Regions from separate parts of the Pararhizobium sp. IMCC3301 genome, predicted to be linked through region 2. Evidence: predicted binding sites of a transcription regulator. Region 2 holds the regulator's gene; the other holds the start of a gene.

Region 1 (12,154 bases), 1.1 Mb from region 2:
AGCGCGCTCAATTCGGCGATATCGGTGCGTGCCTGATAATCCGACGCAGTACCAAGCCCCTCGGCCAGAAGATCGACGCGCTCCTCGCACACTTTGAGCCGCGAATTCCAGGTCGTCCAGTTCTTGTGCGCATCTGAAACTTCATCTGCCAGATCGGCAATGTCTGTCTCCAGGCGAATATGATAGCGGCGCTGTACCGACAGCCCGTGCATCAGCGAGAAGACCAGTAAAAGAACTCCGCCAACCAGGACGGTCGGGATGATTGGAAGGTCAAATATTTCTCTGGCGCCAACCGCGACGGCTAACGCGGTTGCCAGCATAAAACAGAAAATCAATGTGGCGATGATTCGATCCATATACCGACCATAATGCTATCGCCGTTTTTGCCAAGCCGACTTGTCGACAATTCCGGCAATTGAAAGGCAAACCCACAATTCATTCATACAAATTTCCGCTGGCAACGGTTTATTTACCCTGTTGCGCGAAAAATGAGACGTAATCTTCAGCACTGATGGATTGCAGCCCTGCCGGTTTGTACCGGTGCAGCGGAAATTGCCCATCGGTTCAGCACAGGCCTGGAACGCATTATATGCAGCAAACCGCGCAGGAACCTCCCTATTCAATTCTGCTGATTGAGCGCGATGACGGGCAAAAACGTGTTATCGGAACACTTGTCCGCGACCATATGCCTCTGCATCTCAAGCGCACTGTCAAATTGGACACGGTCTGCGATCTGGAGGCAGCCCTCAATCAGGTCAACCTGGCAAGGCCCTGCCTGTTTCTGGCGGATATGGAGAGTGTCGGTGGCATTGAGGGGGTCAAAGCCCTTAAATCTGCCGCACCGGATGCGAAGCTCATCAGCCTGTCGGGACAGGGTGCATTGTCTTCTGCAATCGATGCGATGCGGGCGGGCGCCTGGGATTTCCTGATCAAACCGGTCGGGAAATCCACGTTGCAAAAGCGCGTCAGTGAGGCGTTCATCGCTTATCGCAAGGATTACAGGCAGACGCACGCATCGATTCCATCCCAGGCGCTGCGTATTGCCGCCGCTGAAAAACCCATTGATATCACGGCCGATACCGGCAGTGAGCAGAATGATGTCCCCGCCTTTGAAGGTTTTTTCGGTCGGTCAGGCTGCATGTCAGAACTCTACCGGCAAATAGAGCGTGTCGCACCCTCGGCAGCAGCCGTGTTCATCACCGGAGAGAGCGGCACCGGCAAGGAAGTCTGTGCCGAAGCGCTCCACGCGCGCTCGGGCCGCAAGAACAAGCCCTTTGTCGCACTCAATTGCAGCGCCATCCCGAAAGACCTGATGGAGAGCGAGCTGTTCGGACATTGCAAAGGGGCCTTTACTGGCGCTGTCGCCGACCATCCCGGTGCTGCGGAACAGGCCGATGGCGGTACATTGTTTCTCGATGAAATCGGCGATATGGACATGGCACTGCAGGCAAAGCTGCTGAGGTTTCTGCAAACCGGTGCGGTGCGCCGGATCGGCGATATCCGCTTGCGCCAGGTTGATGTCAGAATAGTATGTGCCACCCATCACGACCCGCACAAAGCGGTCGCGGAAAAGCGATTTCGCGAAGATCTGTTCTACCGGCTGCATGTGCTGCCAATTTTCGTGCCGCCCTTGCGCCAGCGCAACGATGATATTCTGCTTCTGGCCAACAGGTTTCTGCGCCGATATGCCCGTGAGGAAGGCCGCGCCTTCAAGACATTCTCAGCCCAGGCCGAAGCCTGTCTGCGGCATTACCACTGGCCGGGAAATGTCCGTGAGTTGCAGAATGTGGTGCGCCATACCATCGTGATGAATGACGGCAGTGCTATCGAGAGCGGTATGCTGCCTGCCTCGCTGAAGTCCAGTTCGGTTGAGACCGAGGATCTTGCTGTTCGCGCAGCAAGGTCACACGGTGCCACGGATATGATTTTGACGTCAGGCGCCAGGCCCGGAAGTCCGGATTGCCGGCCGTTCTGGCAACAGGAACAATCCATCATCGAAACGGCTTTGATGCGCTATGGCGGCAACATATCGCGCGCGGCGGCAGCGCTGGAGATCAGCCCGTCGACGATTTACCGCAAACGCCAGTCCTGGATGAGCAAGGACGGAAGCCATATATCTGCCGCATAGGCCGTGTTGGCTGCATGTGTCGGGCGGATTTTTGGAGAACAAAAGACTTGCCGGACGGCGATTTATCTGCGGCACTGTTCTGGATTTCCTCAATGTTTCACGGCGTGTTCATACCCTTCAAATTGCGGCCACTGATGGTCGCCCTCACCAGTTTTGCCATATGTTACGGGTCCGTGGGACAAGCGGCGAGCCCGAGCGATCTGGCTGCCGAGGCAGAAGCGCTGGCACGTGAAGGCAACATGCAAGCAGCTATGGAACGGATGCAGCAGGCAGCTGATGCGTTGTGGGACCTGCAACAGCTGAAAACCATCAACGCGGCGATTGTGGTCGAAGACCGCCCGGTGCAGACGATGAGCCTGAAATCCGGTGGCGATCTGACCGTGACGGCGACGCTGGGCGGTTTCGGCTATGAGGGCAGTGAAGAGGACCTGAAGGTCTCCTTCGCGGTTGACGTCGATATCCGTCACTCAAGCGGCCGGGTGCTGGCGTCTATGGCCGATTTTGCCCAGATCAATGAAGCCGTTCCGGGGCGGTTGAGCGAATTCACAATCCAGATGATCGTGACAACGCCGGCCTTGCTGGACGGTGAATATCAGGCCGCATTCACGCTGCGGGATCTGGCCTCCGGTCAGGCCACGCAATTCGCGCTTGGCTTCAGCATCGACGGGGTCGCGGAAGCGAAACCGAGCGCACAGTGACAGCGGCGACGCAATTTCGCATCGAAACAGCGAGTGATGCGGCCGGCGATGGCATTGCCACGCTGATCGCCGCCGTTTTCAGTGAATATGAAGATTGCCCGTTTGTGGAAAGTGAATTTTCCGAACTTGCCGCCGTGTCGCAATATTATCATGCTGTGGGTGGGGAAATCTGGATCGCCAGAGGCCGGACGGAACACAGCGTTGCTGATCCGGCGGACAACGATCACATTGTCGGCTGTCTTGCCATTATCCCGACACGGCAAGCAGGCGTGTTTGAGCTGTTCAAGATGTATGTCGCCCGGGAGGCACGGGGCACTGGTCTGGCACAGCAGCTTTATGGTGAGGCTGTTGGGTGGGCTGCCGCGCGTGGCATGACCACAATGCGGTTGTGGACCGATACCCGTTTTGCAAGTGGCCACCGGTTCTATGAAAAATCAGGATTCGCAAAACAGCCGCTTATTCGTTATCTGGGAGATGCTGCGGACAGTTGGGAATATCTGTTTGTGAGCCACATTCAAGCTTCATCCTGATAGGTCCTCTGTGTCCGACATCACACTCAGCAAACATGATCTGGCGCCGTTTTTCTCGATGACGATTGCAATCTTTTCGCTGTCATTGCTGGATGCCGGGATCAAGGCTGCATCGGCGGATTTGCAGACCTGGCAGATTGTCGTCATGCGATACGGCTTCGGCTGGTTGTTCGCCACCGCCTATTTTCTGCTGCTGGCGCGCCGGACGTCCCTCAAAGACAGGATGGCGCGGCTATTGTCGCGGCAGGTGCTGGCGACCAGTCTGCTGCGTTCGGTGTTTGTCGTGCTGACGGCGAGCTGTTTCTTCTTCGCCCTGTCACAGCTTCCGCTGGCGCGCACTGTGACAATCGTCTTCTCTGCCCCGCTGTTTATGGTGCTGTTTTCCAGATTGATTTTGGGCGAGCCTATACCGGCTGCAGCGCTGGCGGCCATCGCGTTCGGCTTTGGCGGCGTGCTGGTGATTTTTGGCGACGCGCTTTTTCAGCCCCTCGCCGGTGCGCTGATTCCAATGGCCAGCGCCCTGCTGGCGAGTATCTTTTATGCTCTGTCCATCGTGTTGTCGCGCAAACACACTGCCCACACCCAACCGGAAGAAATGGTGATGCTGCAATCAGGCTTTGCGCTTGTTCTGGCTCTGCCCTTCGGATTTCTACCGCTGCCACAGATGAACCTTGTCGTTCCTGATCTGCAGATCCTGTTGATGTTCAGCGGCATCGGGTTCCTCGGTACCGCCGGACATTTGATGATTGTCTGGGCCTTAAAGCGGGAAAGCGCGTCCCGGCTTGGCCCGATTGAATATACCAATCTGATTTGGGCGGTGATCTTCGGATTCCTGTTTTTTCAGGAACTTCCTTCATTGCACACTCTGGCAGGTGCCGTGCTGGTTGTGCTGGCCTGTCTGGTGGCGGGCCGCAGCAAACCGCCACGTGCGACCTGAAGCATGCTGGAATTGGATAATAGAAGCGGGCGAGGCCTTAAAAATTCTGGCTGCGAATTGTGTTTCTCTGTTGACACAAAGCCCGGCAAACACTATCTCCCGGCAGTCCGCTAGCACTCTATCAGAGTGAGTGCTAATTCATATCGAAACCAAGGTTTCGCATCCGTCATGGATGCCAAGCAGAAGGAAAAGAAGACGATGAAATTCCGTCCTCTCCACGACCGTGTGGTTGTTCGCCGCGTAGAGTCCGAGGAAAAAACCGCAGGTGGGATCATTATTCCAGATACCGCCAAGGAAAAACCGCAAGAAGGCGAAATCGTTGCCGTAGGCGCTGGCGCCCGCGACGAAGCCGGCAAGGTTCAGCCGCTCGACGTCAAAGCTGGCGACCGTGTTCTTTTCGGCAAATGGTCCGGCACTGAAGTCAAGCTTGACGGCGAAGACCTGCTGATCATGAAAGAATCCGACATTATGGGCGTGGTTGGCTAAGCCAGAGCGCTGTTCACCACTTCAGATTTTTACGACTTGAGAGAAGGATCTCAAAATCATGGCTGCTAAAGAAGTTAAATTCGGCAGCGACGCGCGCGATAAAATGCTGCGTGGCGTCGAAGTTCTCGCCAATGCTGTAAGAGTAACACTGGGCCCCAAAGGCCGTAACGTTATTCTCGACAAATCTTTTGGCGCACCGCGCATCACCAAAGATGGTGTTTCGGTTGCCAAGGAAATCGAACTGGAAGACAAGTTCGAAAATATGGGCGCACAGATGGTGCGCGAAGTTGCCTCCAAAACCAATGAAAAAGCAGGCGACGGCACAACAACTGCAACTGTGCTGGCTCATGCCATCGTCAAGGAAGGCGCCAAATACGTTGCCGCCGGCATGAACCCGATGGATCTCAAGCGCGGTATTGACATGGCTGTTATTGCAGCCGTTGCCGATCTTGAAGCCCGTTCAAAAACCATCAGCACATCTGAAGAAGTTGCCCAGGTTGGCACAATCTCCGCCAATGGCGACAAGATTGTCGGCGAGAAAATTGCCGAAGCCATGCAGACCGTCGGCAATGAAGGTGTCATCACTGTCGAAGAGTCCAAAGCGCTCGAGTTTGAACTTGAAACCGTTGAAGGTATGCAGTTCGACCGTGGTTATCTGTCGCCCTATTTCGTGACAAATTCCGAAAAGATGATCGCAGAACTGGAAGACCCGTATATTCTTCTGCACGAGAAGAAGCTGTCTAATCTGCAGGCCATGCTGCCAATCCTTGAAAAAGTTGTGCAGTCCGGACGGCCTTTGCTGATCATCGCTGAAGATGTTGAAGGCGAAGCCCTGGCAACTCTGGTTGTCAACAAACTGCGCGGCGGCCTGAAAGTGGCTGCTGTCAAGGCACCTGGTTTTGGTGATCGCCGTAAAGCGATGCTGGAAGACATTGCCATCCTGACCGGTGGTGAAGTGATTTCCGAAGATCTCGGCATCAAGCTGGAAAACATCGATATGGATATGCTCGGCACAGCCAAGCGCGTTTCCATCACCAAAGAGAACACGACTATTGTCGATGGTGCCGGTGCCAAGGAAGGCATCGAAGCACGTGTTGCCCAGATCAAAGCCCAGATCGAAGACACCACATCTGACTATGATCGCGAAAAACTGCAGGAACGCCTTGCCAAGCTGGCCGGCGGTGTTGCCGTTATCCGTGTCGGCGGTGCAACCGAAGTTGAAGTGAAAGAGCGCAAAGACCGTGTTGATGATGCTCTGAACGCAACCCGCGCTGCTGTCGAAGAAGGTATCGTACCAGGCGGTGGCGCTGCTTTGCTGCGGGCCACTGTTGCCGTCGGTAAACTGACTTCCAAAAATCCGGACATTCAGGCTGGTATCAAGATCGTTCTGCGCGCATTGCAGGCTCCGATCCGCCAGATTGCCGAAAACTCGGGCGTTGAAGGCTCTGTCGTCGTCAACAAGGTTCTGGAAGGCAAAGACCCTTACGGTTTCGATGCCCAGACCGAAGAATATGTCGATCTGATCGCAGCCGGCATTATCGATCCGACCAAAGTGGTGCGTACAGCCCTTCAGGACGCGGCTTCCATTGCCGGCCTGCTGGTGACGACTGAAGCCATGGTTGCTGACAAACCTTCCAAAGAAGGTGCCGGTGGCGGTGGTGGCGGCATGCCAGGTGGCATGGGCGGCATGGGTGGCATGGACTTCTAAAGTCCGGCATCAATCTGATCTTGAAGAAGGCGGCCATCGGGCCGCCTTTTTTGTCAAACCGGCCTGCATCTCCGGGCCGCGGCACGGCGCCGCACTAGCGCAAAAAATGGATTTTCAACCCCGCCATCAGTGAACAAACTGTTAACTTATAATAATCAAAGCAATTGAAACTTTTCCCTACCCGGATCGTTACTTTGACATGCTGAGTATAAACGATCCATTTGAATTTCAGCGAAATCAAAAAGGGAAATGATATGACTTTTATTAAGAAAATTGCCCCTATTACACTTGCTAGCTTTCTGGCGCTGAGCGCATCAGCCGCCGTCGCAACGAGCGATACTGTCACTGAGTCTACAGGCACATTCAACGCCGCAACAGACTCCTCGCCAGATGCACAGACCCCTGGTCAGACCGGTCTTGCAGAATCCAACAATGCAACAGCCGTGACAGGCGAAACCATGCTTAATTGCGAAACGTCCGGCGTGTTCAATTCAGCCAATGAAACTGCACCCGATGCCATGACACCAGGTTGCACGGGTATTGCTCTTGAAAACAATGAAACTGCAATGACCGGAGACGATGACAAAGAATCGTCAGGCGTGTTTAACCCGGCCAATGAAACGTCTCCTGATGCGCAGACTCCCGGTCAGACCGGTACTGCCTCTACAAACTAACAGATGAGCGTCAGCTGATTACGATCAGCCCTCTCACACGCGAAAGACGTATGGTGTTCCGCACCATACGTCTTTTTTGTTGTGGCGGCAGATGCGGCTCACCGTTGAGATGTGCCAAACCGGCTACGCTTTAACGCCGTTCATGCCCTCATCGTTGTATCTCGCACCGGATAAGGCTGGTTGCCGATCATCTTATCGCTGTGATTGCAGACACTGCCAACAGACTGGCTTGCGCCGCACAACCCTGATGCACGGATAGTCGCTGCCCGCGAAACTTCGGCTGTCAGCAGGAAAATATGATGTGGATTTGGCCTTCATGGGCGGTAATTCCGGCCGTTTCCCCAGATTTTTCAGGTCTTTCCCGGACACGGCCTTGTCACAAGACTACACACATTGGTGAAGCTGCATTGTGTTTTCGTGAGATCAGAAATCAAGATTCGCAGAAGTCTGCCACTTTGCCAGATCACTCTCACGGGGCTGTGAATGTTCAGCCAGGTTGAACGGATTGTTCCCGTTTAAATCGCAGACAGTATCACCTAACTTGTATTCATCGAGAGGCACACACCCCTCGCACCAGAGAGAAAACGAAAACCAATAACAAGGAATAAGAAAATGACTTTTCGTAAAATTGCAGCGCCCGTTCTGATCCTCAGTTCAATCGTTCTTGGCGCCTCAGCTGTCAGTGCCAATGTTTACAATCCGGCCAATGACAGCTCGCCTGACGCCATGACCCCTGGTTATACAGGCCTGGCGAAAGACCTTTCCGGCAAATAAGCCGGGAAAACGCAGCAACTGGTTTGTTGCGGCAAAGGATCCCGCCGCCCCACAGTGTCGCCCCTGAGCCGGGCGTCGGGATCTGACAAAGACCATCGCTGATTCCAAGGCCGCCAAAAACAACAAAAAAAATGGCCTTGGATCAAGGAACAAGTTCTCGACTGCCTACGCTTTCAACCGTCCACAAGGATGTCCATCATGTTTTTCAAACGACAAAGCTTCAGGGAGCCACCGCATGTTCAAGACATGTCGGATCGCCCCCGATACGCTCCACAATCTCTCTGGCAAGTTCCAAATTTGCCGATGTCCATGCCGCAGTTTTTGATCCAATCAAGTTGGCTTGCGATCGCAGAACCACCCCATCGGCTAAAATTTTGAGATGATTGGCCTGAAGCGTTGATCCGGTGCTGGTAATATCGACGATGATATCAGCAGACCCTGCCGCCGGAGCCCCTTCGGTCGCACCAAGGCTTTCAACAATCCGGTAGACTCCCAGTCCGTGACTGGCAAAAAAACTCTGAGTCAGCATCCAGTATTTCGTCGCAACCCGCAGGCGCCGGCCATAATGCCGCCGGAACCCGGCGGCGACATCATCCAGATCCTCCATAGTGTTCACATCAACCCAGCTTTCCGGAACGGCCACCACCACATCGGCATGGCCGAATCCAAGTGGTTTTAACAGAGCAATCTTGTCGTCCGCTTGGCGCAGGGTTTCGCGCACCAGATCCTCGCCGGTTATGCCCAGGTGAATTGCCCCGCGCATCGTCTCGCGGGCAATTTCCCCGGCCGAGAGAAATGAAATGTCGGCACTGCGTCCATTGGTAAAGCCGCTCAATCGGCCGAAATAGCTGCGCGAGGAGCCCAGCGCCTCGATGCTGAATCCGGCGTTTTTGAAAACCGCTTCGGTTTGCTCTTTAAGACGGCCCTTTGAGGGAATGGCAAGCACCAGGTCAGCCATGATCACCCTTCCCTTTCGGCATCCGGTCAAGCCACAGCGAAAACCCGACGGCCGGGACCGGCACAGCGGAGCCGAGAATCTCCATCAGCCGGTCATAACGCCCGCCGCCCGCAACCGGCTGGGTTGCGCCATTGACAAACAGTTCAAACACAAAACCGGTGTAATAATCCAAAGGCCGGGCAAAGTCTGATGCAAACACAAAACTGTCTGGCATCAAGTCCCCGGCCTGTCTGGCAAACTCCGACAGACGGTCTGAAAATTGCGTCAGCCTGGTGCCGAATTCAACCGCGTGGTGCCGCTCAAATTCAACCAGTCTGGCCGGCATTTCCAGCGCCGGGCCACTGAGTTCAAGATAATCCGACAGCACAGTTTCCAGCCGGGTCTTTGCGCCCTCGTTCAAACCAAAATCCTGCGGTCCGTAGGTCTCCAGATAGCGGGTGGCGATATCCTCCGGGCTGCGGCCTGCATGCGGCGACAGGCCCTGAGTCAGCATCATGTCGGCAACAGCTTGCCGCAGCGCCTCAGCGTCGTGCAAGCCTGCTTGCAGGCCGCCGGGCAAGGGCAATGCTTCCGCATCTCCCGGTGACAGGATGCGCTGGATCGTCGGCCTGTCAAGACCTCGGCCAAAGGCGCGGATCAAACGAAGGCGCAGGCCCGAAGGCACGTCAAGTGAGACCAGCAATTGATGAAACAGCGACGGATCGCCGAGTTTCAGTGACAGCTCTGCGTGGCTGTCGGGAATGGTGGCCGCATTGACCGCAATCGTCATGATTTCCGCATCGACAAGATGCGGCGTTTCGGTGCGGCCGAGATGCTCCACCCCGGCCTGCAGAAATTCGTTGGGGCCGGCGTCACGCTGGCGGAACACCGGGCCAAGATAACCGTAGCGGCGCGGCAGATCGATTTCAGACTGCAGATGAAACAGGCAGACCGGAATTGTAAAATCCGGGCGCAGACACATTTCCTCACCCGCCGCACCCGCCGTTATGAACATGCGGCGGCGCAGATCCTCTCCGGCTGTTTCCAGAAACGGGTCGGCCTGCTGCAAAATGGCCGTTTCAATCCGCTCGCACTGATAGCGCTCGAACAGCACGTCAAAGGCCTGTAGTGCCTTGGTCCCGACAGGGCTGGATGATGAAACGCGGGGCACCATTGATCGCGTCCCTATTCCGGCTGATACCGTGCCACGATCGCAGCGACGGCGGCTACAAGATCGGTGCGTTTAATGGTGCTCTGGCCTGGATTTTCTGCGCGCCATTGTTCGTTGTCGATAATCTGCGCCGACAAATGCTTACCCAGAAACAGATCCTTGATCTGCAACTCACCGGCGGCCCGCTCGTCTGACCCTTCAATGACCGCCACCGGCGCATTGCGTTTGTCGGCATAGGCCAGTTGCTTGCCGAAATTCTTGGGATTGCCGAGATACATTTCAGAGCGAATGCCGGCAGCGCGCAATTCGCGCGTCATGGCCTGATAGGACACCATCTGGTCGCGGTCCATGACCAGCACCACAACCGGGCCGAGCTGGTCGCGGTCCGCCAGAAGATCCTTCTGGCGCAGAGCGGTCAGCAGTCGCGACACACCGATGGAAAATCCGGTGGCTGGGACCGCTTCACCGCGGAACCGTCCGACCAGACCATCATAGCGGCCGCCGCCGGCAACAGAGCCGAACTGCACCGGCTTGCCCTTGTCGTTCTCGACTTCAAAGGTCAGCGACGCTTCATAGACCGGGCCGGTATAATATTCCAGACCGCGCACAATATAGGGCGCGATGGCGATGACGCTGCTGTCATAGCCGGCAGCCGCCGTCAGCGCGGCAATCGTCTCCATCTCCTCGACACCGGCAGCAAAATTCTGATTGTCAATGAAGCTTGATGCTTTCAGGGCCGCAAGCGTTGCCGTATTTGCCGCCGCATCGTTGCTTTCCAGGCTGCGAAAATCGACAAATCCCATAATTGTCTCTGTCTGTTCATCGCTGAGGCCAGCTCCGCTGGTAAAGTCGCCGCTGTCATCGAGACGGCCTTTGCCGAGCAGTTTTTTTACTTCACCGACTGGAAATTTGTCGAGTTTGTCGATGGCGCGCAACACCGAAAGGCGCGTTGCGGCATGGTCGAGACCAGCCAGGCCGGCGCTTTCCATGACGCCATCCAGCAGTTTCCGGTTGTTGACGTAAATTACGAATTCACGGTCCGCGCCGCTCTGCACCAGCCCCAGCCTGGCCAGAATATCCGCTGCCATCATGCAGATTTCCGCGTCTGCCGCGACCGATGCAGTGCCCACCGTGTCAGCATCGAACTGCATGAATTGACGGAAGCGGCCCGGACCCGGCTTTTCATTGCGGAACACCCACCCGGCCCGGTAGCTGCGGTAAGGTTTCGGCAGATCCTGATAGTTCTCGGCCACATAGCGGGCAAGCGGCGCAGTCAGATCATAACGCAGGCTCATCCATTGCTCATCATCATCCTGCAGCGAAAATACACCTTCATTGGGGCGATCCGTATCGGGCAGAAACTTGCCCAGCGCATCGGTATACTCAAACAAAGGCGTTTCAACAGGATCAAAGCCATACAGTTCATAGACCGCTTTGATGGTCGACATCATGGCGTCAGCGGCGCGAATGTCATGGACTTCGCGGTCTGCAAATCCGCGTGGTTTGCGGGCCTTGACCTTGTCGGCCTTCCTGTTCTGTTTCGTGCTCATGGGATGCGCAATCGGTTTGCCTGAAAAGTCTGCGATGTCCTAACCCATTGGCCCGATTGCGGCAAGCATGGATGCAGCAGACGCGGTGGCGGCATCTGCTCAAACAGGTCGTTTGAAGCTTGCCCGGGCGGTTTCGACACTGGGGCGGCAGATACAGCCCTCAAGATGATCATTGACCAGACCCATGGCCTGCATGAACGCATAGACTGTGGTCGGCCCGACAAAGGACCAGCCGCGCTTTTTCAGATCCTTTGATATGCGGGTCGATATAGCCGTCTTTCCCAGGGTCATTGCGGCAGCGTGATCCAGCTTTTTCGGACGCTCTGAAGCGGCCGGCTCGAAGCTCCAGAAATAGGCCGCCAGCGATCCGAATTCGGACTTCAGCTCCAGTGCCCGGGCGGCATTGTTGATGGTTGAACGGATTTTACCCTGATGGCGCACGATGCCGGCATCCTGCAACAGGCGCTCGACATCCTGCTCGCCGAATTGCGAGAGAATTTCCGCATCAAAATTGGCAAAGGCGGCGCGAAAATTCTCGCGTTTGCGCAGGATCGTCAGCCA
Region 2 (12,154 bases):
CATTGATATCTTTGAAATTGGATTCTGCGGCTGCATCCCCAGGATTGCGGTCCGGGTGATACTGCATCGCTTTCTTGCGGTATGCGCCTTTGAGAACCTTGTCGTCGGCACTCCGGTCAACTCCCAGCACGTCGTAAAAATCGCGTTTGGACATCGGAAATCTACTCGTCTCTGGCGGGATCAGAAAGGCTCGGACCGACAGGCATCCGGGTGCGATCAAGCAGTGAGTAACCGTTCACAACACACAATTCCAGCACTTTCGATTCACCCCGTCCTGTTTCAATAATCAATCGGTCCGGCACCCTTGATGATGGTGCCTGGCGGACATCACCGCCGGCTCTGCAACATCACGATTCGTCGCATCAACTTTCAGCGCAGCGCCCCGGAGGACGGATCAGATTGCCCTGCCTGTCTGCACCTTCCGCCGCGCTGTCGGCGAGCCATATAGAATGCGGACAAGTGTGGAGCGGAACCGGTCATCAACAACCACACCCGAATGCGGGCAGGCGCCCGAAGGCACCTGCCCGATCAGTTGGCATCGACCTTATGCGGATTTTTGCTCATCCGCATCGTCGTCGGAGACTTCTTCAAAATCAGCGTCGATGACATCTTCATCACCAGCATCTGATCCGTCGGCCTCATCGGCCTCTTCCTGGGAAGCTTTGTAAATCGCTTCGCCAAGCTTCATGGATACAGTTGCCAGCGCCTGAGTCTTGGTCATGATTTCTTCTGAATCATCACCTTCAACCGCTGTTTTCAGATCGGCAATGCCCATCTCGATGGCCGTCTTGTCGTCTTCAGGGAGCTTGTCACCATGCTCCTCAAGCGACTTCTCGGTCGTATTGAGCAAGGCTTCCGCGTGGTTTTTGGCCTCAACGGATTCCTTGCGTTTCTTGTCCGCATCAGCATTCGCCTCAGCGTCCTTGACCATATTGTCAATCTCACCATCAGACAGACCGCCGGAGGCCTGAATCTGGATCTGCATCTCCTTGCCGGTGCCCTTATCCTTGGCCGACACATTGACGATACCATTGGCATCAATGTCGAATGTCACCTCGATCTGAGGCATGCCACGTGGTGCAGGCGGAATTCCGGCCAGGTCGAACTGACCAAGAACCTTGTTGTCTGCAGCCATTTCGCGTTCACCCTGGAAGACCCGGATAGTGACCGCATTCTGATTGTCTTCAGCGGTTGAATAGACCTTCTGCTTCTTGGTCGGAATGGTGGTGTTGCGTTCGATCAAACGATCGAACACGCCGCCAAGAGTTTCAATACCAAGCGACAATGGTGTCACATCCAGCAACAGCACATCCTTGACATCACCCTGCAGAACACCAGCCTGAATGGCAGCGCCCATGGCAACCACTTCGTCCGGATTGACGCCCTTATGTGGCTCCTTGCCGAAGAACTCTTTTACCACTTCCTGGATTCTCGGCATGCGGGTCATGCCGCCAACCAGAACCACTTCGTCAATCTCGCCGGCTGACAGGCCGGCATCTTTCAGAGCCGATTTGCAAGGGCCAACCGTACGCTGAACCAGATCCTCAACGAGAGATTCCAGCTTGGCGCGGGTGAGTTTGATGGTCAGGTGTTTTGGTCCTGAAGCATCGGCCGTGATAAACGGCAGATTGACTTCGGTCTGACTTGAAGAGGACAGCTCGATCTTGGCTTTCTCGGCAGCTTCCTTCAGACGCTGCAGCGCCAGCTTGTCACCGCGCAGATCAATGGCCTGATCCTTCTTGAACTCGTCTGCCAGATAATCGACCAGACGCATGTCAAAATCTTCACCGCCGAGGAAGGTATCACCATTGGTGGATTTCACTTCAAACACGCCGTCGCCGATTTCCAGTATCGACACGTCAAAAGTACCGCCGCCCAAATCGTAGACAGCGATGGTCTTGCCATCGTTCTTGTCCAGACCATAGGCAAGGGCCGCTGCAGTCGGCTCGTTGATGATGCGCAGCACTTCGAGGCCGGCGATCTTGCCGGCATCTTTGGTGGCCTGACGCTGGGCGTCGTTGAAATAGGCCGGAACGGTAATAACCGCCTGGGTTACGCTTTCACCCAGATAGGCTTCCGCAGTTTCCTTCATTTTCTGAAGGATCATGGCAGAGACCTGGGAGGGTGAATAGGTTTCGCCCTGGGCTTTGACCCAGGCGTCGCCATTGTCGGCTTTGACAATCTGGTAAGGCACCAGCTTTTTGTCTTTCGTCACCATCGGATCATTGAAGCGACGGCCAACAAGACGCTTGACAGCATACACTGTGTTTTCAGGATTGGTGACTGCCTGACGCTTGGCGGACTGACCGACCAGACGTTGACCGTCCTCGCTGAAACCGACCATGGATGGTGTGGTCCGGGCACCTTCGGCGTTTTCAATAACTTTCGGGGCTTTACCGTCCATAACGGCAATACATGAATTGGTAGTTCCCAAATCAATACCAATGACTTTCGCCATGCTTACTCTCCTTATTTGGCGGATATGAACCGTTTCATCGCACCGACCTCAAGGCATCGGTTGTTGTTTTCACGACTTAGGATCAAATCCCCTTTGTTCAACAGCTTTGTTACTGCACGTTTGATGTGGGCCGGGAGGGTTCCGTGAAACAGTGGAAAAATCCGGCGTCACCGTGCGTCGAGGCGTATATAAGAGAGCAGGCCGATACCTGCAAGCGCCGGAATGGGCGGTTTTTTAAGAAGCTGGTTGGTTTGATAGTTACATTGATCTTTTTGATGATCAGGATCGGCCTACCGGCAAAGATAAAACTGCGGATGAAAGACATCAAAAAACTTATGATCACCGACTCATGATCGACCTTGGCGGCGGCGTGTTGCTTTACCGCGAGTACTTTGATCGGGAGGCCCAGATCGCGCTTCGCGACGCGGTCCGCGATATTGTTCTGCAGGCCCCACTGTTTCAACCCACCATGCCAAAAACCGGCAAAGCACTGTCGGTAAAGATGAGCAATTGCGGAGCTCTGGGCTGGGTCGCAGACCGGCAGGGCTATCGCTATCAATCCCGGCATCCTGTCACAGGGCAGCCATGGCCAACCATGCCGGCCATGCTGCAGGAACTTTGGGTCAACGTTGCTGAGCAAGCGCCGGCACCGCAGGCCTGCCTGATCAATTATTACGAGCCAGGCGCGAAGATGGGCCTGCATCAGGACCGCGACGAGACCATGTTCACGGCGCCCGTTGTATCTGTCTCACTGGGCGATACATGCCGGTTCCGCATCGGCGGCGTCAACAGAGGTGGTGCGACACAAAGTTTCAAGCTGCAATCCGGGGATGTTCTGGTGATGGGCGGCGAGCAACGCCTGGCGTTTCACGGCGTCGACCGAATCTATCCCGGCACATCAACCCTGCTGAAGGCACCGGGCCGGATTAATCTGACACTGCGGCGCGTCCATGAAGAACCGGTCGAGACGGAGCAGCGCTTGGTCTGATACGCTCTACGCCTCGTCTTCAGTGTCCTCTGCAGGGCCGGCTTTCGGGGACATCTTCGGACCACCTTTGGCGACACCGACCATGGCAGGCCTCAAGACCCGGTCGCCGAGCATGTAGCCGGCCTGCATAACCTGCACGACAGTGCCGCTGGAAACCGAGGCATCCGGTACTTCGAACATCGCCTGATGGCGGTTCGGATCAAATTTCTGGCCGACCGGTTCTTCCTTGGTGACACCGTGTTTGGCAAATACCCGAACCATTTCGCGGCCGGTCATTTCTACACCTTCCACCAGAGCTGCCAGCGTGGTTCCGGCATTTTCCTTTTCCTCGTCGGACACTGTGGAAATGGCGCGGTCCAGATTATCGCCGATGCTCAATACATCACGGGCGAAGTTTGAAATCGCATATTGCCGGGCATCCGCAACATCGCGCTGGGTGCGGCGGCGCAGATTTTCCATGTCGGCGGCAACGCGCAGCATCCGGTCCTTCGCCGCGTCTTTTTCGTCGCGCAGATCCTGGTTCTCCTGCAACAGCGCATCTATCACTTCTTCCGGCGATCGCTGCGCAGTATCAGCGGCTTCCGACGCGCTGTTTGCGGCAGCTTCGTCCTGCGCGCCGGTTTCTGACATATCAATGTCCGCCGCCTGGTTTTTCAATTCATCAATTTTTCTGGTTTCGTCACTCATGATCGATCACGGTCTTTTCGATTTAATCTGATGGTCGGGATATCGAAGCTTGCAAGTGAAAAATCAACCTTCAATCGGTCTAACTGAGCATTTTTCCCAAAAGCTGGGCGGTATAATCGACAACAGGGATGATGCGGCCGTAATTCAGGCGGGTTGGTCCGATGACGCCGAGCACGCCCACAACATTGTCTTCCGCATTGTGATAGGGCGCGACCACAAGCGATGATCCGGACATGGAAAACAAGCTGTTTTCCGAGCCGATGAAAATCCGCACACCGTCGCCGCTTTCGGTGGAACCCAGCAGTTCAATCAGGTCGGACTTGCTCTCCAGATCTTCAAACAACAGGCGGATGCGATCCAGATCCTCGCCCTGACTGACATCTTCCAGCAGATTGGCACGGCCCCGGACAATCAGATTCTGGGCGTTGCGCGCGCCCTTGTTGACACCGGCCCAGGTCGCCAGTCCCGCTTCTACCAGCCGTGCAGTCAGATCATCCAGTTCGCGGCGCTGAGAGTCCAGCATCTGCTGCAGTTCCTGGCGCGCTTCGGGAAGGGTGCGGCCGCGCAATCCTTCATTGAGATAATTCGATGCTTCGACCAGAGCTGACGCCGGCATGCCTTTTGGAATCTCGATGATGCGGTTTTCCACCGCACCATCCTGCGCCACCAGCACCACCAGGGCGCGGCCATCCTCAATGCGGACAAACTCGATATGCTTCAAAGGCACTTCGCGTTTTCCGGTCAGAACAAGCCCTGCCCCGCGCGACACGCCGGACAGCATGCGGCTGGCATCGGCGAGCAGCGTTTCGCCAGGATTATCAGTTCTGGGACTGCCAAACTGGGCATCGATCTGTTGGCGTGACTGCTCGTCGAGATCGCCTATTTCCATCATCGCATCGACAAAAAACCGCAACCCGCGTTCCGTCGGCAGACGACCGGCGCTGATATGCGGCGCATAGATCAAACCCATCTGTTCCAGATCGGACATGACGTTGCGGATCGAGGCAGGCGAGAGGTTGAGTGCCAGGCTGCGCGACAGATTGCGTGAGCCAACCGGCGCACCATCTTCCATATACGCATCGACAATCCGCCGGAACACCTGACGGGAGCGTTCGTCCAGATCTTGATCAAACAAGTGATTGACAGAGGCCATCGTCACCATTCCGCAGAAACTCGGATTACAGGTATAGAACTTAGTGTCTGCCGGGCATCATGAAAAGTGAAACTTGTGACAGCCCTAACCATCTTACGGTTTCTCTGCTTTGCTTTCCGGTCCGGCTTGTCTATCAAGATGCGTGAATCGCTGAAAATGAAGAGATTAAAGACCCATGAGACCATCCAATCGTACCGCCGATGCCCTGCGTGCCGTTTCTCTGGACCGCAATGTCTCAAAACACGCTGAAGGGTCGTGCCTGGTGAAATTCGGCGATACCCATGTGCTGTGTACTGCCAGTCTTGCCGAAAACGTGCCGCCCTGGCTGCGCGGTGGCGGCAAAGGCTGGGTGACCGCAGAATACGGCATGTTGCCGCGCTCCACCGGCGGGCGCATGCGCCGCGAGGCGGCCAGCGGCAAACAGTCGGGCAGAACCCAGGAAATCCAGCGCCTGATCGGGCGCTCATTGCGCGCCGTGGTGGATATGCAGGCGCTCGGCGAACGCCAAATCACGCTGGATTGCGACGTCATCCAGGCGGATGGCGGCACACGCACGGCGGCGATCACCGGGGCCTGGGTCGCCTTGAGCGATTGTCTGAGCTGGATGCGCCAGCGAAATCTGATCACCGGCACCGTGCTGAAAGATAATGTTGCGGCCATTTCCTGCGGCATTTACCAGGGAACGCCTGTGCTGGATCTTGACTATGATGAGGATTCGGCGGCCGACACCGACGCCAATTTCGTCATGACGGGTTCCGGCGGCATTGTTGAAATCCAGGGTACGGCAGAACAGGAACCGTTTACCGAAGGCCAGTTGAATCAGCTGCTGGAGCTGGCGAAATCCGGGATCAGCCAATTGGTTTCGCTGCAGAACATGGCGATCATGTAAATGAACCGCCCGGCTCGCAAACTCAATGGTGGCAAGCTGGTGCTGGCCAGTCACAACGAGGGCAAGCTTCGCGAAATCCGCGATCTTGTCGCACCCCATGGCATTGAAGTGGTCTCAGCGGCAGAGCTGGATTTGCCGGAGCCGGAAGAAACCGGCACCAGTTTTGCCGCTAATGCAGAATTGAAGGCTCTGGCCGCGACCCATGCCACGGGCCTGCCCGCATTGTCCGATGATTCCGGGCTGTCCGTTGACACTCTGGACGGCGATCCGGGAATTTACTCGGCAAGATGGGCCGGACCGGACCGGGATTTCATGATGGCCATGCGCAATGTTCAGGAGGCGCTGATGGCAAAAGGCGCAACCAGCCCGGCCGCCCGGGGTGCCGAATTTGTCAGTGCGCTCTGTCTGGCCTATCCTGATGGTGAAACGTTCCTGTTTGAGGGAATTGTCAGAGGTGAAATCGTCTGGCCACCAAGAGGTACACAGGGATTTGGCTATGATCCGATTTTTTTGCCCGAGAATCATAATAAAACATTCGGGGAAATGACCCCGCAGCAAAAGCACGGGCCGCGGCCCGGCGGTGAGCCGGGTCTGTCGCACCGGGCGCGTGCTTTTGCTTTGTTTGAGAAATTCGGGCTGTGACCTCCACGAACAGGATTGCGGTCGTGTGACACTGATGGAACATTATTCTGACAACCCCAAACCGGAAGGGCGCGCACTTGCCGCTGCAGTGCGCTCCGGCAGCGGCGGGCCTGACCATCCAACCCGGAATGCCGGGTTCGGGATTTACGTGCACTGGCCGTTTTGTGCTGCGAAATGCCCTTATTGTGACTTTAATTCCCATGTCCGCCACAAGCCGGTTGATCAGGCGCGGTTTCTGGCCGCTTTCAAATCCGAAATCGCCCATTTTGCCGAGCGCACACCGGACAGACAGGTTTCAAGCATTTTCTTCGGAGGCGGCACACCATCCCTGATGGAACCGGAAATTCTCGCCGGTATACTGGACGCCATTCACTGGCACTGGGCAGTCGAGCCGGAAGCGGAAATCAGCATGGAAGCCAATCCGCAATCGGTTGAGGCAGACCGGTTCAAGGCCTATCGCAAGGCTGGCATCAACCGGCTGTCGCTGGGTGTGCAGGCCCTCAATGATGGCGATCTGAAATTCCTCGGCCGACTGCATAATGTCGACGAAGCCGTCAATGCCATCGAACTGGCGCGCCAGACCTTTCCGCGGCTGTCGTTTGATCTGATTTATGCCCGGCCCGGCCAGAATGTGAAAGACTGGACGGAGGAGTTGAAACGGGCGCTCGATTACGCGGCTGACCATCTGTCGCTGTATCAACTGACCATCGAGCAGGAGACACCGTTCTGGGCGCTACAACACGCCGGCAAACTGGTGGTTCCCAGTCAAGACGAAGCGGCAGAGCTCTACCAGGTGACGCAAGCCATCTGCGAAGAGGCCGGATTGCCGGCCTATGAAACCTCCAACCACGCTGTACCCGGCGCTGAAAGCCGGCACAATTTGATATACTGGCGCTATGGCGAATATGTCGGTGTCGGCCCCGGTGCTCACGGCCGGCTTGTGGGGACGAATGGCCGGTCACGCTTTGCAACGGCAACGGAACGCAATCCTGAACGCTGGCTGTCGCTGGTGGAAGCCAACCAGCACGGCACCATTACCGATGATGAATTGCTGGCTGAAGAACAGGGTGACGAATTTCTGGTGATGGGGTTGCGGCTGCATGAGGGCATCGATCTGGCCCGCTATCAGGCGCTGTCAGGCCGCCGCATCGATCCACGACGGGTGGAAGATTTGCTGAGCCATAACATGATCGAACGGCTTGCGCCGATTGCCGCAGGCTCCAACAGTGAAGACCGCATCCGCGCCACTAAAGATGGTGCCATCGTGCTGGACGCAGTGGTCGCCGATCTGGCGATTTAGCGCATTTGATGATTACATTGAACACTCTGGTTCGCTATTCATCAACCGCTTTAGAAACCGCGATTGCTCAAACTTGTCGGGGCCGGGCTGACAACCCGCGCGCCACCGGACTGAACCTCGTAAACGGCCATGGCGCGGGTATTTGTGCCGTCTGAATTGAACCGGAACACGCCATCTAAACCGGCAAATCCATCTGGATTGGTCAGCACCCGCTGGCTGAATTTCTGGTCACCGAATCGCGCCGTCAGGCCTGCCGCGAGTATTGCAGCATCATAAGCCAGGGAGGCATTTCGCGGCGGTGGCGAGCCGTAGGCCTGCTGGTAGCGGCTGGAAAATTGCTGGAAACGATCATTCGGCGCTGAAGCATAAATCGCTCCGCGCAAGGCCGGTTCTGCCGGAATTTTCGGATCATCCCATTGACCTGATCCGACATAGAGCACGCGCGGTGACTGCATTCCTGCCGCCGCCAGAAGTTGAGCCAGGAACGTGACAGATCCGGCGCTGTCCGGCATGAAGATACCGTCAATTGACGAGGATAATTTGGCGACCTCCGCAACCTTTTGCTGCATTGATGTGCGATCCTGCTCATAGCGTGCAATGGTAGCCACGCGAATGCCGAACGACGCTGCCGCCTCGCGGAACAGACCTTCATAAATGAGACCCGGCTGGGTGTTGGGGACCAGCACCGCAAATGACTTTTTGCCCTGCTCGGAGGCATAGGCGGCGGCACGATAGACCTGATCTCTGGGCAGGAAGCCCATCAGAAAGGCGCCGCGGGTCGCGACCTCGGTGCGGGTTGAAAACGAAATAACCGGAACCGAGCGCGGAACGGCGAGCGCCGCGACGGGCTTTACCGCATCACCGAAAACCGGCCCGAGAATAAGCTCAACACCTTGTGACAAAGCTGCATTTGCGGCTGCCTGGGCACCTTGCGGCGTGCCCTGAGTATCCTTGACCAGTATCTGGATATTGGCATTCGGGAAATCGCTTATGGCGAGCGCGGCTGCATTCTTGAAAGATGTGCCAATGGTGCCGGCATTGCCTGTGGCGCTCTGCGGCACAAGCAGGGCGATACGCACCGAGCCGGAGCCGATCACTTCACCGCCTGGCGACTGGGTCGGACCTGCAAGTGGCGAGCCCTGATTGCGGAAACCGGAGCCGCCACCGCCACCGCCAAAACCGGACGGCAGGCATCCGCTCAACGCGGCACCGGCAGCGACCAGCACTGCTGTCCGAATCCATTGACGCTTAAACAAATCTACAAAAGCCATAGCAATACCACACTGTTTTCGCGGCCCGGACCTGTCCGCAGCCGGCTGACCGGACTCACTTGCAGAGCCAATCGGGAAACCGCCCTTGCCTTTTACGGCAAAAGCGCGAGAAATGGGAACACAACAAAGTAACAAATTGCATAATTATCTCCTCTCCACCGTGCTGCAGGTAAAAAATCCAGTAAACTTTTAAACGTTCAGCGAATATCTCTTGACCGGCAATCGTGATTAAAAGGGTTTTTGAATGGCGCTACCCGCCGACAAGATAGCAGATAATGGCAGGATAGCTGAATCAGGCGGGTTTTCCATCGGTGGGCATCGGCTGCATGCCCCGCGCCTGGAAGCGGGGCTGTATCTGGTTTCCACACCTATTGGGCATCTCAAGGACATTACGCTGCGGGCTCTTGAAACCCTGGCAAGCGCGCATCTGATTGCCTGTGAAGACACCCGTGTCAGCCGGGTTCTGCTGTCGCATTACGGCATCACCACGCCGATGATGGCCTATCATGAGCACAATGCGGAGACGGCCGGGCGCAAAATTATCGAAGCTCTGGACAGCGGGCCAGTGGCGCTGATCAGTGATGCCGGCACACCGCTGGTCTCTGATCCCGGCAGCCGGCTGGTGAGCCAGGTTCTGGAAGCGGGACATCAGGTTGTTCCTGTGCCAGGCGCATCTGCCGTTCTGGCGGCGTTGGTGGCGGCGGATCTTGGTGACAGCCAGTTCCATTTCATCGGGTTTTTGCCGAGCAAGGAAAAAGCCCGAGCTGACTTGATTCGATCCGCCGGCGCTCTTGCTGCAACCGTGATTTTCTATGACAGCCCGAAGCGGATCGCGGCCAGCCTGAAAACCGCTGTCAATGTACTGGGCGCAGACCGTCCGGCGGTGGTGGGACGCGAGCTGACCAAACGGTTTGAGACATTTTATCGCGGCACGCTGGGTCAACTGGCCGGGGAATTTGACGCCGCGCCTTCTCCCAAAGGGGAAATCGTGCTGCTGATCGGGCGCGGCACACAACAGGGCGACGCGTTTGATCTGGATGGTGCGCTGGCCGAGCGCCTGGCGAAGGTGTCGCTGAAACAGGCGGTGGATGATGTGATGATGATCAGTGGCCTGAAACGCCGCCAAATTTACCAGCGCGCTTTGCAGTTGCGCGATGGCGAATGAGCCGGCCTGATCGACGCCAACGGGCTGAAACCCGTGGCAGACAAGCCGAAACAAAAGCCGCCCTGTTGTTGCGGGCCAAGGGGTTTGCCATTTTGAGCCGGCGTTACAGAACCCCCGTCGGAGAAATTGATCTTGTGGCGGGCCGGGGCCAGCTTGTGGTGTTTGTCGAAGTCAAATGGCGCAGCACTATTGACGCTGGACTGGAATCGATCCACCCCACCGCCCAGGCGCGCATTGCCCGCGCGGCTGATCATTGGCTGTCACGGCATCCGAAATTCGCAAATTACAATACGCGCTTTGATGTGGTAGCCCTTGCGCCATGGCGCTGGCCGGTCCATCTGAAACAGGCTTTCGACACTCCTGATCCCTTCTGAGGTACGTCTATGTCACTCCAGGTCGCGGTCCAGATGGACCATATTTCCACTGTTCAGATTGGTGGCGATTCGAGCTTTGCCCTGTTGCTGGAAGCCTCCAGACGCGGCCATGTCCTGCATCATTATGAACCGGCGCAGCTGATGATGCTTGATGGCACTGTCCGGGCGCGAATGGCACCGCTGACCGTCCAGGATGTGAAGGGTGACCATTTCTCTCTCGGCGACGAGGAAATGCGAAATCTGGCGGATCTGGACGTGGTGCTGCTGCGTCAGGACCCGCCATTCGACATGAATTACATCACCACGACACATCTGCTGGAACGGGTGCATCCGCAGACCCTTGTCGTCAACGACCCGTTTCACGTGCGCAACGCGCCGGAAAAAATCTTCGTCACCGAGTTTCCCGATCTGATGCCGAAAACGCTGATTTCGAGAAATCGTGATGATATAAGGGCCTTCCGACAGGAGCACGGCGATATTATTCTGAAACCACTGTACGGCAATGGCGGCGCCGGTGTGTTCCGACTGACAGGCGCGGACCAGAATCTGGCTTCGCTGCTGGAAATGTTCGAACAGGCGTTTCCCGAGCCGTTCATGGTGCAGCAATACCTGCCTGATGTGCGGGCCGGTGACAAACGCATCATTCTGGTCGACGGGGTTGCCGTCGGTGCGATCAACCGGGTGCCTGCCGAAGGCGAGGCGCGGTCGAACATGCATGTCGGCGGCCGGGCGGAAGCCATTGGCATGACGGCACGCGAGCATGAAATCTGCGAGCGCATCGGCCCGGCGCTGAAGCAGCGCGGTTTCATCTTTGTCGGCATTGATGTCATTGGCGATTACATGACGGAAATCAATGTCACCTCCCCAACCGGCATACGGGAAGTGAAAAAATTCGGCGGCGCTGACATCGCTTCGCTGATCTGGGATGCCATCGAGGCCAAGGTTTAAAGCTGCAGAAGTCACATCCCGGTTTCTTCCCGATGCGAGATGGCGGCCAGGATACGATCCTGAACGCCTGTGCAACGCCATCGTTCGAACCGTTTGTAGCAAGTGGTATATGGGCCATAGCACTCGGGCAGATCACGCCAAAACGCCAAATTTCAATGTCTGTTTCGCCTTCAAATATAGTGATCCGGTCTGTGAGGTGGATCGACCCGGTTGCGGAACCAGAAGGGAAGTTGCATAGTTGTGAGCTTGGGAACCGCGCATTCGGCGCGGGGTGATAGC

What was found. The regulator HrcA, encoded in region 2, represses chaperone genes, less so after heat shock. The targets are predictions, from matches to a motif close to GTTAGCACTCNCNNNNNGNGAGTGCTAAC.
Region 1: the regulator HrcA is predicted to act here: its motif matches at 4,403-4,431, upstream of groES (co-chaperone GroES).

Annotation. Positions count from the first base shown of each region.
Region 1 covers NZ_CP132336.1:3,558,926-3,571,079, reverse strand. The annotation lists gene RAL88_RS17245 (EAL domain-containing protein) at 1-356, opposite strand, end outside; gene RAL88_RS17240 (sigma-54 dependent transcriptional regulator) at 590-2,128, shown strand; gene RAL88_RS17235 (hypothetical protein) at 2,176-2,826, shown strand; gene RAL88_RS17230 (GNAT family N-acetyltransferase) at 2,823-3,356, shown strand; gene RAL88_RS17225 (DMT family transporter) at 3,367-4,293, shown strand; gene groES (co-chaperone GroES) at 4,492-4,779, shown strand; gene groL (chaperonin GroEL) at 4,838-6,487, shown strand; gene RAL88_RS17210 (hypothetical protein) at 6,742-7,161, shown strand; gene RAL88_RS17205 (hypothetical protein) at 7,774-7,935, shown strand; gene hisG (ATP phosphoribosyltransferase) at 8,156-8,893, opposite strand; gene RAL88_RS17195 (ATP phosphoribosyltransferase regulatory subunit) at 8,886-10,046, opposite strand; gene hisS (histidine--tRNA ligase) at 10,058-11,593, opposite strand; gene RAL88_RS17185 (DNA-3-methyladenine glycosylase I) at 11,693-12,154, opposite strand, start outside.
Region 2 covers NZ_CP132336.1:2,410,301-2,422,454, reverse strand. The annotation lists gene dnaJ (molecular chaperone DnaJ) at 1-154, opposite strand, end outside; gene dnaK (molecular chaperone DnaK) at 545-2,458, opposite strand; gene RAL88_RS11730 (hypothetical protein) at 2,602-2,811, shown strand; gene RAL88_RS11725 (alpha-ketoglutarate-dependent dioxygenase AlkB) at 2,808-3,446, shown strand; gene grpE (nucleotide exchange factor GrpE) at 3,453-4,133, opposite strand; gene hrcA (heat-inducible transcriptional repressor HrcA) at 4,213-5,295, opposite strand; gene rph (ribonuclease PH) at 5,462-6,175, shown strand; gene rdgB (RdgB/HAM1 family non-canonical purine NTP pyrophosphatase) at 6,176-6,817, shown strand; gene hemW (radical SAM family heme chaperone HemW) at 6,852-8,117, shown strand; gene RAL88_RS11695 (penicillin-binding protein activator) at 8,168-9,388, opposite strand; gene rsmI (16S rRNA (cytidine(1402)-2'-O)-methyltransferase) at 9,633-10,553, shown strand; gene RAL88_RS11685 (YraN family protein) at 10,550-10,927, shown strand; gene gshB (glutathione synthase) at 10,937-11,875, shown strand; partial or broken gene RAL88_RS11675 (transposase) at 11,911-12,015, opposite strand.